Regions from separate parts of the Herbaspirillum sp. NPDC087042 genome, predicted to be linked through region 1. Evidence: predicted binding sites of a transcription regulator. Region 1 holds the regulator's gene; each other region holds the start of a gene.
The links. The regulator sigma-54, encoded in region 1, starts transcription at its own class of promoters, with help from an activator protein. The targets are predictions, from matches to a motif close to TGGCANGNAANCTGCTTT.
Positions count from the first base shown of each region.

Region 2: a site for sigma-54 is predicted at 2,378-2,395, ahead of ACIPHN_RS03175 (choice-of-anchor E domain-containing protein). Genes of this name have one in related genera too.
Region 3: a site for sigma-54 is predicted at 1,427-1,444, ahead of pepA (flocculation-associated PEP-CTERM protein PepA). Genes of this name have one in related genera too.
Region 4: a site for sigma-54 is predicted at 2,326-2,343, ahead of pepA (flocculation-associated PEP-CTERM protein PepA). Genes of this name have one in related genera too.

Region 1 covers NZ_JBIUZW010000010.1:175,110-179,237, reverse strand. Annotated here, with positions in the region: gene lptA (lipopolysaccharide transport periplasmic protein LptA) at 1-319, shown strand, start outside; gene lptB (LPS export ABC transporter ATP-binding protein) at 319-1,059, shown strand; gene ACIPHN_RS15335 (RNA polymerase factor sigma-54) at 1,122-2,612, shown strand; gene hpf (ribosome hibernation-promoting factor, HPF/YfiA family) at 2,767-3,129, shown strand; gene grxD (Grx4 family monothiol glutaredoxin) at 3,341-3,652, shown strand; gene ACIPHN_RS15320 (UbiX family flavin prenyltransferase) at 3,681-4,128, shown strand, end outside.
Region 2 covers NZ_JBIUZW010000001.1:707,394-711,521, forward strand. Annotated here, with positions in the region: gene ACIPHN_RS03165 (choice-of-anchor E domain-containing protein) at 1-493, opposite strand, end outside; gene ACIPHN_RS03170 (PEP-CTERM sorting domain-containing protein) at 803-1,501, opposite strand; gene ACIPHN_RS03175 (choice-of-anchor E domain-containing protein) at 1,646-2,287, opposite strand; gene ACIPHN_RS03180 (hypothetical protein) at 2,532-4,128, shown strand, end outside.
Region 3 covers NZ_JBIUZW010000002.1:203,103-207,230, forward strand. Annotated here, with positions in the region: gene ACIPHN_RS05120 (alpha/beta fold hydrolase) at 1-274, shown strand, start outside; gene ACIPHN_RS05125 (Dps family protein) at 280-813, shown strand; gene ACIPHN_RS05130 (hypothetical protein) at 958-1,110, opposite strand; gene pepA (flocculation-associated PEP-CTERM protein PepA) at 1,584-2,426, shown strand; gene ACIPHN_RS05140 (LysE family translocator) at 2,846-3,478, shown strand; gene ACIPHN_RS05145 (AAA family ATPase) at 3,560-4,084, shown strand; gene ACIPHN_RS05150 (acetyltransferase) at 4,091-4,128, shown strand, end outside.
Region 4 covers NZ_JBIUZW010000001.1:225,902-230,029, forward strand. Annotated here, with positions in the region: gene ACIPHN_RS00980 (ThiF family adenylyltransferase) at 1-1,323, shown strand, start outside; gene ACIPHN_RS00985 (methyltransferase domain-containing protein) at 1,320-2,195, opposite strand; gene pepA (flocculation-associated PEP-CTERM protein PepA) at 2,532-3,374, shown strand; gene ACIPHN_RS00995 (LysR family transcriptional regulator) at 3,737-4,128, shown strand, end outside.

The sequences.
Region 1 (4,128 bases):
GCGCATCGAGTACTCCGAGCAGACCGAGATTTCCAAGCTGTTCCAGCGCGCCCACATCCAGCGCATGGATGGCAAGCGCGTCACCGACGAGGTCAATGGCGAGTTCATCTCTTATGACAGCCGCGCCGAGTTCTACTCGGTCAACAACACCGTCAGCGGCGAAAGCAAGCCGGGCGCCGGCCGCATCACGGCCGTGATCCAGCCCAAGAGTCCGCCGCCGGCCGGTGCTGCGCCTGCTCCCGCCCCTGCTTCCGTCCCGGGTCAGCCGGCCGCGCCGCAACGCAAGCCCCAGGCCGCGCAACCCGGAAAGGACCAGTAATGACGAGCTCGCTGGTAGTCCGCGGACTGAAGAAAAGCTATGGCGCCCGCCAGGTCGTGCGCGATGTCTCCATGGAAGTGCGCAGCGGCGAAGTGGTCGGCCTGCTCGGCCCCAACGGCGCCGGCAAGACCACCTCCTTCTACATGATCGTGGGCCTGGTGCCGTCCGATGGCGGCGAGATCGACCTGGATGGCTCGCCCATCTCGCGCCTGGCCATCCACAAGCGCGCCACGCTGGGCCTGTCCTACCTGCCGCAGGAAGCCTCGGTGTTCCGCAAGCTGACGGTGGAAGACAATATCCGCGCCGTGCTGGAACTGCGCAAGGAAGACGGCAAGTCACTCTCGCGCGACGAAATCGAGAACCGCCTCAACAACCTGCTGCACGAACTGCAGATCGAGAAGCTGCGCGAAAGCCAGGCCCTGTCGCTGTCAGGCGGTGAGCGCCGGCGCGTCGAGATCGCCCGCGCCCTGGCCACCGATCCGCGCTTCGTGCTGCTGGATGAACCCTTTGCCGGTATCGACCCGATCGCGGTGATCGAGATCCAGCGCATCGTGCGCTTCCTCAAGGAACGCGGCATCGGCGTGCTCATCACCGACCACAACGTGCGCGAAACCCTGGGCATCTGCGACCGCGCCTACATCATCAACCAGGGCACGGTCCTGGCCAGCGGCAATCCGGATGAGATCATCGCCAACGAATCGGTCCGACGCGTCTACCTGGGAGAGCACTTCCGCATGTAAGACCTGCGTGCGGAGATGCTAGGCATAGAAAACAGCGGGCCACGCCGCCACACGAAAAACAGATGAAACAATCGCTCCAGTTACGAACTTCGCAGCACCTCGCATTGACGCCGCAATTGCAGCAGTCGATCAGACTGCTGCAATTGTCGACGCTGGAACTGCACCAGGAGCTGGAACAGATCCTCTCCGACAATCCGCTGCTGGAACGCCTCGACGATGCGCTGGACAATTCGGTGCGCCTGCTGGCCGATGGTGCCGTCAGTGCCACGCCCTCTTCGGGTGTGGCCGAAGGCAACAGCGAAGGCAGCGGCGACGCGGCCCCCGCCAGCGCCGATGGCGAATCCAGCTTCGAATACCAGGACAACGCCCCCGAGGGCGGTGTCAGCGGCGAGTCCGACTGGAGCTTCGACGACGTTGCCCGCAACGGCAAATCGTCTGACGACGAAGATGCCCGTCCGCAACTGGAAGCCCACGAAATCACCCTGCGCGAACACCTGCTGGACCAGATCCGCGTGACCGCCCGCACCCTGCGCGACCGCGCACTGCTGGAACTGCTCACCGACGCGCTCGACGACAGCGGCTATCTGGAAGAACCGCTGGAAGATATCCTGGCGCGCCTGCCCGAAGAGCTGGGCATCGACCTGGAAGAGCTGGGCATTGCGCTGAAATTGCTGCAGAGCCTGGACCCGGCCGGTGTCGGCGCGCGCAGTGCCGGCGAATGCCTGGCCTTGCAGATCCGGCGCCTGCCCAAGGTGCCGTTCGTGACCCGCAAGCTGGCGCTGAGGATCGTTGAGGATTACCTGCCGCTGTTCGCCCAGCGCGACTTCAACAAGATCAAGAAAGCCCTCGATTGCGACGACGAGGACCTGCGCGAAGCCCAGGCGGTGATCCGCCAGTGCCGCCCCCATCCGGGTGCGGAATTCGCGCGCGATTCCTCCGACTACGTGGTGCCGGATGTGATTGTCAAACAGACAAAGACCGGCTGGCAGGTCATGCTCAACCATGAGGTCATGCCCAAGCTGCGCGTCAATGCCATGTATGCGAGTGCGCTGAAGCAGGCCAAGGGCGAGGGATCGCTGTCTTCCCAGCTGCAGGAGGCGAAGTGGCTCATCAAGAATATGCGCCAGCGCTTCGATACAATTTTGCGAGTTGCACAGGCTATTGTCGAACGTCAAAGAAACTTCTTTTCACATGGGGCAGTCGCCATGCGCCCCCTTGTGCTGCGTGAAATTGCTGATACACTGGGTCTACACGAGAGCACAATCTCTCGCGTGACAACTCAGAAATACATGCTCACGCCGCACGGCATGTTTGAGTTGAAGTACTTCTTCGGTAGCCACGTCGCGACTGAAACCGGAGGCGAAGCCTCCTCCACCGCGATACGGGCACTGATCAAACAGTTGATAGGAGCCGAAAACCCGCAGACCCCATTATCCGATAGCAAGATTGCGGATATGCTGGCAGAACAAGGCATGGTGGTCGCGCGACGTACAGTCGCCAAATACCGCGAAGTGTTGAAGATTCCGCCGGTCAATCTCCGCAAGTCCCTCTGAGTGTTTCGCATTTTTTTCTCAGTTTCTCTGCAGTAGCCGTTGCTGTGTTCTGGCAAGCATCCGATGCCAACCGACACGTCAGACGTGCCTTTGGCAGCGCAGCAGTAGCGATGGATTGCTCGAACCTCCAGTGACTTCACGATAGGAGTGTTGTATGAATCTGACCATCAGTGGACACCACCTCGAACTGACCCCCGCCCTGCGGGAATACGTGCAAAGCAAGCTGGCACGCATCAAGCGCCATTTCGACAACGTGATCGACGTCAGCGTGATCCTGAGCGTAGATAAACTCACAGAAAAGGAAAAGCGCCAAAAAGCGGAAATCAACGTCCACATCAAGGGGAAGGATCTACATGCGGAAAGCATCGCACACGACCTCTATGCTGCTATCGATGCCCTGATCGACAAGCTCGATCGCCAGGTCATCAAGCACAAGGACCGGCTGCAGGAGCATCACTCCGCCGCCAAACGCCTGCCGGACGAAGCTGCCGGCGACATGATGGCTGGCGCGGCATGATGCCCTGACAGTTTCATCACCTGACATGAGCAAAGGGCGCGCAAGCGCCCTTTTGCATTTGGGCAAGCTGCGTCATTGCTTGCATATCATATAAATAGTTTCCCGATTGAAATAAACTGTTGTGTGCGAGATCAATCCGGGTGTGGCGGTTCCAACGCGAGCGCCGGCTTTTCCCTATAATGTCGGCAATCCCATTTTCAAAGGCATAGCCATGAGCGACGTCCAATCCTGGATCAAAGAAACCGTGACCCAAAACCCTGTCGTGCTGTTCATGAAGGGTACCGCCCAGTTCCCGCAATGCGGCTTCTCCGGCAAGGCCATCCAGCTGCTCAAGGCCAGCGGCGCCGAGAACATCGTCACCGTCAACGTGCTGGAAAGCCCGGACGTGCGCCAGGGCATCAAGGAATACTCGAACTGGCCGACCATTCCCCAGCTGTACGTCAAGGGTGAATTCGTCGGTGGCTCCGACATCATGAGCGAGATGTACGCCTCGGGCGAACTGCAGACCCTCATCCAGGGCTGATCCGCTTTCCCCGACAAGCCTGGCGATCATGAACGCCACCTCCGGCACACCGCGCCAGCGCCTGGTCATCGCCATCACTGGCGCGACCGGCGCGATCTATGGCGTGCGGCTGCTGGAACACCTGCGCAAGCAGGGGCAGGTCGAGACCCATCTGATGATTTCCGACGCCGGCGTGCTCACGCTCCACCAGGAGCTGGACATGCGGCGCAAGGATGTCGAAGCGCTGGCCGACGTGGTGCACAACGTGCGTGACGTGGGCGCCTGTGTCGCCAGCGGTTCCTTTGCCTCCACCGGCATGGTGGTGGCCCCCTGTTCGATGAAGACCCTGGCCTCGGTGGCCCATGGCCTGTCGGACAACCTCATCACGCGCGCCGCCGACGTGGTCCTGAAGGAACGCCGCCGCCTGGTGCTGATGGTGCGCGAAACCCCCTTCAACCTGGCGCACCTGCGCAACATGACTTCCGTCACCGAAATGG
Region 2 (4,128 bases), on a different contig from region 1:
CGATGGTGACGGAGTTGCTACCGCCGATATAGGCACCCAGGGTGCTCATGTTGCCGTTGAGCTGGGTCGGGCCGACCATGTAGTTGCTCAGGGTGGCGGTGCCGATGGTGCTCAGGCCGGTCGTCACCGAGCCGCTGTAGGGCGTGGTGGTCAGCTGGTTCACCGTCGTCAGGCCCAGGGGACCGGAGGCAGTGATAGTCGAGGTAGCCGACACCTTCACCGGATTACCGACGGTCAATGCCGAATTGCCCATGTTGAAGGCGAGATCGTTCAGGGTTTCGTTCAGGCTGAACTTGATGACCACACCCAGCAAGGTACCCAGGCTGGCGTCGAAGCCATCGAAGCTCAGGTTGGTGCTGGCATTGACAGTCGAGAAATTGAACGACTGCGATTGCCAGCCGGATGTCACGATGGTCGCCGATGCCGGGGCCGGGCCCAGCAGTGCAAGCGTCGCGACGAATGCGGAGAACAGGGAGAGGAGGTGCTTTTTCATGAATTATTTCCTTGCTTCACTTATAGGTAGCCGAAATGGCTTTATCAACGCTTATAAGCAAGTACCAGGCCAAGGAATGAATCCATTTAAAATCATATAGTTAGAATTATTCCTAACAAGAATATCGGACTCTTGTAAAAAATACTGACAATGATTCACTCCAATCATCACACCCGCCAATAGATGGCACAAATGACAAGGGCGCTGTCATCGCGACAGCGCCCTTGCTCTTGTCGATTGCGCCTGGCGCAATCCCCTCCTCCTCCAACAACGACCCGGCCGGACCGGCCAGCCAGGTCGCCCTGCAGATCAGACCGCAGTGCCGTCTTTGCGACGACGACGGCTCAAGGCCAGCAGGCCTGCGCCCAGCAGTGCAATAGAAGCCGGCTCGGGGACCTGGTTACTCGGCTGGGTCGGGCTGACCACCGGAGTGGCAGCATCCACAACGATGTTGTCGAACTGGCTCACAGCATGGGTAATCGCATTCCCTTGTGCCCAGCTCACGGACACCACGTTCTCGAATCCGCTAAATACCACCGTTTGGAAACTGGTGTTATTTAGCAACAACGCGCTCTGGGTTACCGTGCTGCCATCAGCCAAAGTACCGGTAAAGACGACGTATTCGTTGTCATAGAAGGTCCACGTGTGATTCAACGCAGAGATCTCCATCGAGATCAACGAGAAAGCACCGCCACCCAACTTGGTCAGGGTCGTCAAGCCACCATTGGTGTCATCGTTGAACAGACTGGTGGATCCGAAGTAATAATCAGCTTCTCCAGTGTGTGCAGAACCGAAACCGGACTGGCCCGGGGTATTCCCAGTTGCACTAAGCACAAAACCGCTTTCCGTATAGGTCGACAGCGACGGGCCGGCGTTGAACTGGATGCTGGTAAAGCCTGTGCCGGATTGGGTCAGCGAATCAAATCCGATCGTCACCGGCGTCGCCGCTGCACCAGCGGAGTAGAAGGCGGCTGCCAACGACAAGAGGCCAAGAGATAGTCGTTTCATTTTGTTGTCTCTTTAATAAAAATTGACGCGGATGCGAAAATGGCAAACCCGGTCGGAGCCGGATTTGCCATACCAACTACGATGCTGCCAAATCAACAGTGTTGTCTGTTAAAAAATCTGACATGACTGCCTCCAACAGGATGATCAGGACTTACGGCGACGCAGTTGCGTCAATGCCAGCAGACCCACTGCGAACAGGGCGATGGAAGCCGGCTCGGGGATGTCATAGATGTATTGCAGATAGACAACGCCATTCGAGCTACCCGAATAGCTGTTGAATACGCCCGGGGGCAGCGAACCGGATTGGCTACCGACACCTTTGACGCCGATGGTCACGGTGTTGGAGGCGCCCAGGTAGCTGGCCAGGGTGGTCGGGTTGCCGGTGATGGTGTTGACCGGCGAAGCGATACCAGTGACGGTGTTGGTGGCAACGACGGCAGCCTGGTTGTTGTTGTCAGCGAGGCTTCCCACGTTACCCGCATACAAGGGGGAGGTGGTCAGCTGGCTGACGGTGGTCAGGCCCAGGGGACCGGTGACGGTGATCGTCGAGGTCGCCGACAGACCAACCGGGTTACCGACGGTTACCGCATAGTTGTTCGAGTTGTAGACGAGATCGCTCAGGGTTTCATTGACGATGTACTTGATCGTCACACCCACCAGGGTACCCAGGGAAGAGTCGAAGCCAGCAAAGTTGACTTGAGCTGTGCCATCGACCGAGGCCAGGCTGAAGTTAGCCGACTGCCAGGAGGTGGTGAGGGTCGTCGCCGAAGCAGGTGCTGCTGCCACGAAGCTTAAAGCCGCCGCGCAAGAGACCAACAGTGAAGCAAGTTTCTTCATAATCGTTATTTTTCATGTAAGTTAACCGGTACGTTGTTCAAAGCAAACGGCATGCCAGAAATAAACACCCATATATTTCAATGACTTAGAATCATCAATGAGAATCTTTACGAGTTTCTGTCAAATTTTCCGTCAGCGTCTGAGTGTTCAGGCGCTGCGTTCGCGGGTTCGGCCACTGACACGCGGGAGTGCCGTGTTGCTGGCCTGCTACGCTGCCTGCACCGCCAGCCTGGCGCAGCCCGGTCCGGCGACGGGACTGACGACCGTTCGGCTGGAAAACCCCGGGCAGATGGCCCAGAGCGCCGTTCCCGTTACGTTCGGGCAAGTCTTTGCAGCCGGCGACCTGCCGGCGGGTAGTCGCTTGCTGGCACGCACGGAGGATGGACAGGATGTGCCGCTGCAGGTCGATATCAAGGCCAGGCATCCGGACGGATCGGTACGGCATGCCCTTCTGTCGACAATTTTGCCAGTGCTTGCAGCCGGCAAGACGCAAACCCTGAGCTTGCAGGCCGGTCCTGCTGGCACCAGCGCCGGCGCCGCGCCCGCCCGCCATACCCCCTCGGCCCTGCTGGCCGGGAATTTCGATGCCGTGGTGAGAATTATGCTCGATGACCAGGTCTATACGGCGGCCGCCCGCCCGGCGCTGACCAACGGGCGCTACCGCAGCTGGATCGACGGCCCGCTGGTGAGTGAATGGCTGATCAGTGCCCCGCTGCTGGATCCCCACGGGAAGGTGCACCCGCATCTGCAGGTGCGCTACGCCATCCGTGACTACGCCGATGGCCGTGGCACCCGGGTCGACGTCACGCTGGAGAACGACTGGGCCTACGAACCTGCACCGCGCAACTACACCTATGACGTGCTCATCGACATCGCCGGCCAGAATGTCTACAGCAAAATGGCCCTGACGCAGTACCACCATACCCGCTGGCGCAAGGTGTTCTGGCGCGGTACGGCGCCGCAGGTCAATGTGCGCAGCGATACCACCTACCTGATTGCCTCGCGGGCCGTCCCCAACTATGACCGCCGCACCTTCATCTCGGAGTGGACGCTGCGCGACATGGGCGTGGCCTGGCACGGCCCCAGGACCGAACCGATGGCCACCGGACTGGCCAATCCGGGCATGCCGACCACGGGTGGACGACCGGATATCGGCCTGATCCCGGCCTGGGGCGTAACCTGGCTGCTGAGCATGGATCATCGCGCCCGCGAGGCCACCTTGGGCACAGCAGACCTCGCTGGCAGCTGGTCGATCCACTATCGGGACCAGAAGACCGACCGGCCAATCTCGGTAGAAAACTATCCCTACATGACGCTACTGGGCCACGCTGGCGATACCATCAATCCCAAGACGAAGAAATCCGAGGCCTTCCCGGACTGCATCGATTGCAGCAATCCCAATGTGGCCGATTCTGCCCACATGCCTGCCTTCAACTACCTGCCCTACCTGCTCACGGGCGACTACTACCAGCTGGAGGAACTGCAGTTCTGGACCATGTGGAGCGTGTTCAAGTCCAATCCTGGCTATCGCGGCGACGCGCAGGGCCTGCTCTACCGTCGCCAGGTACGAGATCAAGCATGGAGCCTGCGCAACGTCGCCGATGCCGCCTACATCACCCCCGACGACGACGCACTCAAGCCACAACTGCTGCGACTGGTAGCAAACAACTTGCAGTGGTACAACGCCAACTACACCAACAACCCGGCCGCAAACCGCCTGGGAGTTAACGTCGACAATGCCATCGAGTACAACAACAAGTTGGGTATTGCCCCATGGATGGATGACTTCT
Region 3 (4,128 bases), on a different contig from region 1:
TATCGCCATGCTGGCCTCGCTGAAGGGAACCATCGATTGCGTAACGGCCTTCTCGCAGACCGACTTCCGCGCCGACCTCGACAAGTTCAGCTTCCCGACCCTGGTCATCCACGGTGACGACGACCAGATCGTCCCCTTCGAGACCACCGGCAAGCTGGTCGCGCAGCAGGTGCCGGGTGCGCAGCTCAAGGTCTATGCCGGCGCGCCGCACGCGCTGTGCTTCACCCACAAGGATCAGGTCAACGCCGATCTGCTGGCCTTCCTGGAGGGCTGAGCATCATGACCCTGGACGCCTCCCAACGCCAGCAACTGGAACAGCGCCGCCTGGCGCCGCTGGCCACCCCCAGCCTGCTCTCGCCACAAGCCAGCCAGGAGATCGGCGGCGCGCTCACCATGCTGCTGGCCGACATCTTCGCGCTGTATCTGAAGACCAAGAATTTCCACTGGCACATGTCGGGGCCGCATTTCCGCGACTACCACCTGCTGCTGGACGACCAGTCCCAGCAGATCATCGCCGTCACCGACGCGGTGGCCGAGCGGGTGCGCAAGATCGGCGCCACCACGCTGCGCTCCACCGGCCACATCGGCCGGCTGCAGCGCCTGTCCGACAACGACAGCGACTTCGTGACCCCCTCGGACATGCTGGCCGAATTGCGCGAGGACAACCTGCGCCTGGTCGGTTTCATGATGGCAACCCATGAGCTGTGCGACGAGCACGGCGACGTCGCCAGTGCCAGCCTGCTGGAGAACTGGATCGACGAAGCCGAGCAGCGCGCCTGGTTCCTGTTCGAATCGGGACGCACGTCGGCCTGACGGCCCTGTCCATGTGACTGTGCCCTATTGATTCCAGGCAAAAAAAATCCCCGGTCGCTTGACCGGGGATACAAACCAAATCCACCAGGATTCAGGGAGACAGGGATAGCGGCGCGCAGTGGCAGCACCGCCTGAATGAATGGGTCAGACCGGGATCGGGCCTGCCAGCTCGCCGACGCTGTGCGCCAGCGGATGGTGACGCCACTTCGACTCGGCAAACAGGTAGACGCCCAGTGAAGACAGGACCACGGTGATCAGGCCAGAGAGAATGACGGTCAGCAGGAAGGTGGTGAACATGATGATCTCCTCAAGATGAAGTCATCTTAGGCAATGCCTTTCTGGTTGGCTGTAGTGATATTCCCTAGAAAACACACAGGCCGCTCAGGAAATTCCCGAGTGGCCTGGCCTGCACGGCGCATTCGTACCGAGGCAGGCGCCCCTTCCCATCCGCCAAGGCATTCGTCAGGCCCACGTCAGCGGCTATTGATTCCCGGCAAATGATTTTCATGATGGCTATTTTGTTGTGCCGGATTTCTTTACACCCTGGGTCAGAAATCCATCATTCCGTCGTGAGGATTGTTGTAAGTGATTGAATTTAAAGTATAAAAATTTCTGGCACGCTGATTGCTTAATACTTTGCATCGAAGACGAACAAGTTGCCATCAAACAAGTCGGAACGGTTTAATGCGCGAAATGTCTTGATCGAAAAATCATCTGTTTTAAGCCGTCATCCGAAATTAACGTATTTGAGATCTCACCTGGGGACCAATATGATCAGCCTGAAAAAACTGCGTACCGTTACCGCTGCTGCCTTCCTGACCGTTGCAGCTGTCGCGGCCCATGCCACTCCGACCTTCACCGTCAATCCGAACAGCAACGGCCTGGCTACGCAAGGTAGTATCTTCACCGCTGACTCGCTCAATGGCGTGTCGTCGGCGCGCATCAGCTACACCGGTACCAGCGGTGGCGCCTACAACTACACGGGTGTCGGTTATATCGACTACACCTCCTTCAGCCTGAACGACTCTGGCATCAGCGCGGTCATCACCCGTGACAATTTCGACTACGGCATTTATGCCACCTTCACCCAGACCTTCTCCTGCAGCTCCTTCCTGGCACCGGGCGTGAGCTGCGCGGTCACCTCGATCACGCTGAACCTGTGGGGAGATCCGGGCAATGACAACACCTACAACAAGGCTACGGTCAACACCAACGCCAGCGTGAATACCGTGGGCACCCAGGTTCTGCTGGGTACGGTCACTGAAGTTGTTGCAGGCACCGCCGGTATCAATGCTCTGGGTGGCGCGTTCCAGAACATCAACACCAACTTCAACCTGACCGCTGCCGGCCAGCTGTTCTTCATCTCGCCGAATCCGTTCTACCAGTTCGCGTTCAGCGCCTTCAACAACACCTCGCAAGGCCTGAGCTGCAACGGCAATACCAACGTGAGCACCGGCGGTGCCACCAATGGTTGCGCTGGCTCGTTCACCTCAGTGGCGATCAACAACGAATCCGGTATCACCGACTTCAACAACGTACCGGAACCGGCTTCGCTGGCCATCTTCGGTATCGGCCTGATGGGTCTGGTGTCCCTGCGTCGCCGCAAGTCCTGATTCCGGACAGCCAGTTTCAGTCTTGCCTTGACGGCCCGGTTGCGCAAGCAACCGGGCCGTTTGTCTTTGTGCCGTTCGCGCCAGCAGCGAACGCATTTCCAATGCCACACCAGTCCAGGCTTCATCTGAGCCTCGGCTGACGCAGTGCGCCTAACATCGGCAGCGCCGCTCTTGGCGTCGATCGACATACCCCCCCCAAAAAACTCCCTTTATTGTTAAGTTAAGTGCTTAACTAAGTATTGCTGGAAAATGTAAGGGAAATAACGGTTGGGACTCTCGTATTTCAGATCGATGTTGACGCGCAGGAAGCCATCAGCAGAAGAGATGCGCCGCCGGAAGCGGACATCCAGATAAAAAGACAGTAGCATTCCCAACTTCGACGTACGCCTGCATGGGTACTCATCTCGGAAGGATAGAGCATGCAAAACATCTGGATGTTTGTCGTCGCGCTTGCCGCGGTCTACCTCGTGCCAGGCCCGGATATGCTTGTCATCCTGCAGACCTCCGGCAGCCAGGGCAAGCGGGCGGCATTTGCCGCAGCTGCGGGACTAGGCCTGGCACGCGCTGCGCACGTCACGCTTGCGGCCTTCGGATTGGCGACATTGCTCAGAACCGCACCGTGGGCTTTCGAGCTTGTCAGGATGATCGGTGTGACCTACCTGATTTGGTTGGGGATCAAGCTGGCAAGATCCAGGTCGTTGATGGTCGATGTAAACAACGGCGCTCCGGCCGCCGCCAACGTCTATCGGACAGCAGCATGGCGCGGCCTGCTGACTAACATCACTAATCCCAAAGCGCTTTTGTTCTGTTCCGTGCTCTTGCCGCAATTCGTTCACGCCGGCGGCGTCGATATTGGTCTTCAGTTTCTGTGGCTAGGTATCGTTCTTGTTTTCATGGGGCTGTTGTTCGACACCATGTATGTATTTACCGGAGTGGCGCTCGGCCATTGGGTCAACCGTAAGCCGCTGGTGCAGGCAATACAGCGCTGGACGTATGCGTCGCTGCTCATTGGCTTCGGAATCAGGCTGGCGGTCGCTGGACGGCCAGAGTGACAGAGCGACGGCAACTCTCGGCCAATTCCAAACATCCAGTGATCCGCATACACTTGTATCCTGGTACTGAAAACTCACGCAATGAATCAAGTGCATCTCGTTGAAGGCCCAGTCGGGGCTGGCAAATCCACCTTCAGTACTGTCTTGGCCGAAAACATCGGCGGTGTACATATTCCGCTCGACGAATGGTTCGCCAAGCTCTTTAGTCCGGATCGTCCCGAAGGTGATTTCGTCCCATGGTATATCCAGCGCAAAGAGCGTTTGTTAGAGCTGATCTGGATGCATAGCCAAAAAATACTGGATTCAAGGCGAGATGTTGTATTGGAACTCGGCTTGATCCAACAATCACCGCGAATGGCGTTTTGCCGACGAATCATAGACGAGGGATTTTCACTTCGTATGCATGTGCTTGATGCACCTCTGGAACTTCGTCGCGAACGTGTCCGGCGAAGGAATGAGGAGCAAGGTCCCACATTTTCGATGCTTGTGCCGGATCACATATTTGAGATCGCGAGCAAACTTTGGGAACCGCCGGATGAATTTGAGTGTGAAGAATTCGATATCGATTTTGTCAGCACTAACTCGATACCGCCGGCTATTACCTAGAGACGAATGATGAATATTAGAAAATCACATCGCAAGGATGGCGA
Region 4 (4,128 bases), on a different contig from region 1:
GCCGGCGTCGTGGGTACCGAGGCCTTGAAGATCCTGCTCGGACGCGGCAAAGTCCTGGCTGCGCCGCATGGCGTCCAGTTCGACGCCTACCGCAACAAGCTGGCGCGCACCTGGCGCCCCGGTGGCAACCGCCATCCCCTGCACCGCCTGATGATCGCCATCGCCGGCAAGCAGATGCGCAGCATGCTGGCCGCGGCGACACCGGCGATCCGCAACGATGCCGCGAGCAAGGATATTCCGCCCGCCATCTACCGTATTCTTGAGCTGGCACGCTGGGCGCCCAGCGGTGACAACACCCAGTGCTGGCGCTTCGAGGTGGTCGCAGCCGACCACCTGGTGGTCCATGCCTACGACACCCGCGCTGATACCGTCTACGACCTGGATGGTCACCCGAGCCAGATCTCGATGGGCGCGTTGCTGGAGACCATCTCCATCGCAGCCAGCGCCCAGGGCTTGCGTGCGAGCTGCACGCGACGTGCTGATAGCCCGGTGGAGTCTCCCCTCTTCGACCTGCGTTTCACGCACGACCCCGGCCTCGCACCCAGCCCCTTGCTGGATGCCGTCGAGAAGCGCAGCGTGCAGCGCCGTCCGATGAGCACCCGCCCCTTGCGCGACGATGAGAAGCAGGCGCTGCAAGCGGCTGTGGGGCCAGACTATGTGATCGACTGGATCGAAGGCTTTGGTCCCAAGCTCAAGACCGCACGCCTGATGTTCAACAATGCGAAGCTGCGCCTCACGATGCCCGAGGCATATGAGGTCCATCGTCGCATCATCCACTGGAACGCAACGCGCAGCCCGGACAGGGTGCCGGACCAGGCCCTGGGTGTCGACAAGATGACCCTGAAGCTGATGAAATGGGCGATGGTGAGCTGGAAGCGCCTGTCAACCATGAACGCCGTGATGGGCACCTGGGCCCCGCGCCTGCAGATGGATCTGGTACCCAGCCTGGCCTGCGCCGCGCACTTCGTGATCAAGGCAAAGCGCGCACCGCAGGGCATCGACGACTATGTAGAGGCGGGCTGCGCCTTGCAGCGCTTCTGGCTGACCCTGACCCGGCTCGGGCTGTTCATGCAGCCGGAAATGACGCCCCTGATCTTTTCGAAATACGTGCGCGAGGGTCGTTCCTTCACCAGCGTCCCTGCCCTGCACGAGCGTGCGCGCCGGCTAGCGCAGGAAGCGGCACCCCTGATCTTCACGGATCAGTTCTTCCCGGTCTACATGGGGCGGCTGGGTGCCGGCCCTGCACCCACTGCCCGCTCGGAGCGACTGCCGGTGGAACAACTGCTCTACCGGCCGGACACGGGCGCCTCCCCTGCCCCTTAATCCAGCAGGTTGCAGCTCATGCCGCCCATGCGGAAGTGGCGGATCAGGTCGACGATGTCGGCCTTGTGCCATTCGGGCAGGTTACGCTTGAGCGTGGCCAATTGGGCCTTCAACTCGGGCGCCGCACCGCGCCGCGGTGCGCTCTTGAGCGCCATCATGAACTTGAGCAGCCCGGTCGAGTACAGGCGGGCCCGCCCTTCCAGCGGCTTCACGGCCATGCGGAAGTCGTCCGGATAGAAGGCTGCACGCAAGGAGTTGTAATAATCCTCGGTAAAGAGGGCCGGCTGCCGGTCCGCGTACTGGTAGGCGAAATAGTTGATCGAGCGCTCTGCCTTGAGGTGGCCGAAATCGACCATGTACACGCCGCCGTCCGGCTTGAGGATGCGCGCCACCTCGGCATAGGTCTGGCACAGCATGTTGACCGTGGGCAGGTGATGCAGGGCCATGGTCGACATCACGGCATCCACCGACGCGTCTGCGAAGACGCTGAGGTCGGTGATGTCGCCGTGGCGGAATTCCACATTCTTCAGGCCCATGCTGGCGACCAGCGCGCGTGCGTTCTCCAGCATCGGCTCCGACAGGTCGACCCCGATGAAGCGAATATCGGGATTGAGTCGCGCCACCATGGCCAACTGATTGGCCGGTCCGCAGGCCAGGTCAACCACCGTATCGCCCGGTCGGATCACTTCGCAGATGTTGGCGCAATGGAACAGATAGACAGGCGCCATCACGGCATGCTCGCGGCCGGCCTCGACATAGGCGGCAACATTGTCGGGATCGTCCATGACAAGGTCGGGTTCGGTGAGGCGCGGGCTCTTCTCACGCGAGAAAATCTCGCGAACTACGGTTCCTAACAATTGTGCATTTGGCATGTTATTGATTCCCAATGAATGAATAGTTGCAATTTCATGTTGTCGAATTTCCTTACACTTCTAGCCAAAAATCCGGGATCCCATTGTGATATTTTTAGTAAGCGATTGATTTTAAAGTGAAAAAAATAACTGGCATGTTGATTGCTTCATACTTTGCGCCGTCGATAAACACGCTGCTATTCAAACAAGAGTTTAATGTTTAATCGCCACTTTATCGCGTGACAAAGTAAATTTTGGCAGGGGCTGTCGCAGAGCTGAATGCCTTGATTGGGATGTCATCGTTTTTTAACCCGACTCTCGAAGCTCACGTATTTCTGTTCTCATCTGGAGACTAATATGATCAGCACTAAGACACTGCGCTCCCTCACCGTTGGGGCTGTCATGACCGTGGCAGCTGCCGCGGCCCACGCTCTCCCGACATTCACTGTCAATCCGAACACCAATGGCCTGGCCACGCAAGGTACTCCCTTCACTGCTGACGCTATGACCGGTGTGTCGTCTGCCCGCATCAGCTACACCGGTACCAGCGGCGGCGTCTACAGCTACACGGGTGTCGGTTACATCGACTACACCGCCTTCAGCCTGAACGACTCGGGCATCAGCGCGGCCATCACCCGCGACAACTTCGACTATGGCATTTATGCCACCTTCACCCAGACCTTCTCCTGCGGTTCCGTTCTGGCACCGGGGGTGAGCTGCGCGGTCACCTCGATCACGCTGAACCTGTGGGGTGATGCGGGTAATGACAATATCTACAACAAGGCTACCGTCGGCAGCAATGCCAGCGTGACCACGGTGGGTACCCAGGTTCTGCTGGGTACGGTTACCCAGGTTCTCGCCGGTGCCGCCGGTATCGACGCTCTGGGTGGCGCATTCCAGAACGTCAACACCAACTTCATCCTCACCGCCGCCGGTCAGCTCTTCTTCACCTCGCCGGATCCGTTCTACCAATTTGCCTTCAGCGCCTTCAATAACACCTCGCAAGGCCTGACCTGCAACGGCAATACCAATGTGAGCACGGGTGGTGCCGCCAATGGTTGCGCTGGCGAGTTCACTGCCATCGCGATCAACAACGAATCGGGTATCACCGACTTCAACAACATTCCCGAACCGGCTTCGCTGGCCATCTTCGGCGCCGGCCTGATGGGCTTGGTTGCCCTGCGTCGCCGCAAATCCTGATTCTGGATAGCCTTGCCTGACGGCCCGGTCGCTCACGCGGCCGGGCCGTTTGTCTTGGTGCTGTTGGCGTCAGGAGTGGTCAGGTGCGGGATCTTCCCGTTGCCATCTCGGCCCGGGTTCATCTGACCCGGCTGGCTGCCTGAACACCGCATGGATCGGCTAGCCCCCTTCCCTGACGCGTCAGCGGCGTATCGGCACTTGCCATCGCATCCGCATCTGGACGTGCTGCCCAGCGGCACCCCGGCGTGCGTCGCGCGCCTTTGCCTTGCACACCAGGCCAGCTGCCAGACGTCTGCCTGGAGCAATGACGGCGTCGTGATGACGTGTGCAACATCGCATCGACTATTTCAATGAGATCGCCCATGAAAGCAGACCTTCTCAATGGTGTCTTGGTATTCATCCGGGTTGTTGAGAAGCGGAGCTTTTCGGGGGCGGCCCGTGAGCTGGGGGTGACACACGCCGCAGTGAGCTGGACCATCAAACGGCTGGAAGAGCGTGCAGGACGCACCCTGCTGGCCCGCACGACCCGTTCGGTCGAGCTGACCGAGGCAGGTGAAGTGTTCTTCGAACACGCCAGGCTGGGGGTTGCGCACGTCGGCTCGGCGTTCGAGGCGGCCCAGCAGATTGGCGGCCGGCCAAGCGGTTTGCTACGGCTGGCAGCGCCCTATCTCGCCCAGCCCCTCATTGCACCATCACTTGTCAGATTCTCCGCAGCTCACCCGGATATCGAGCTTGAATTGGACTTCGTGGATCG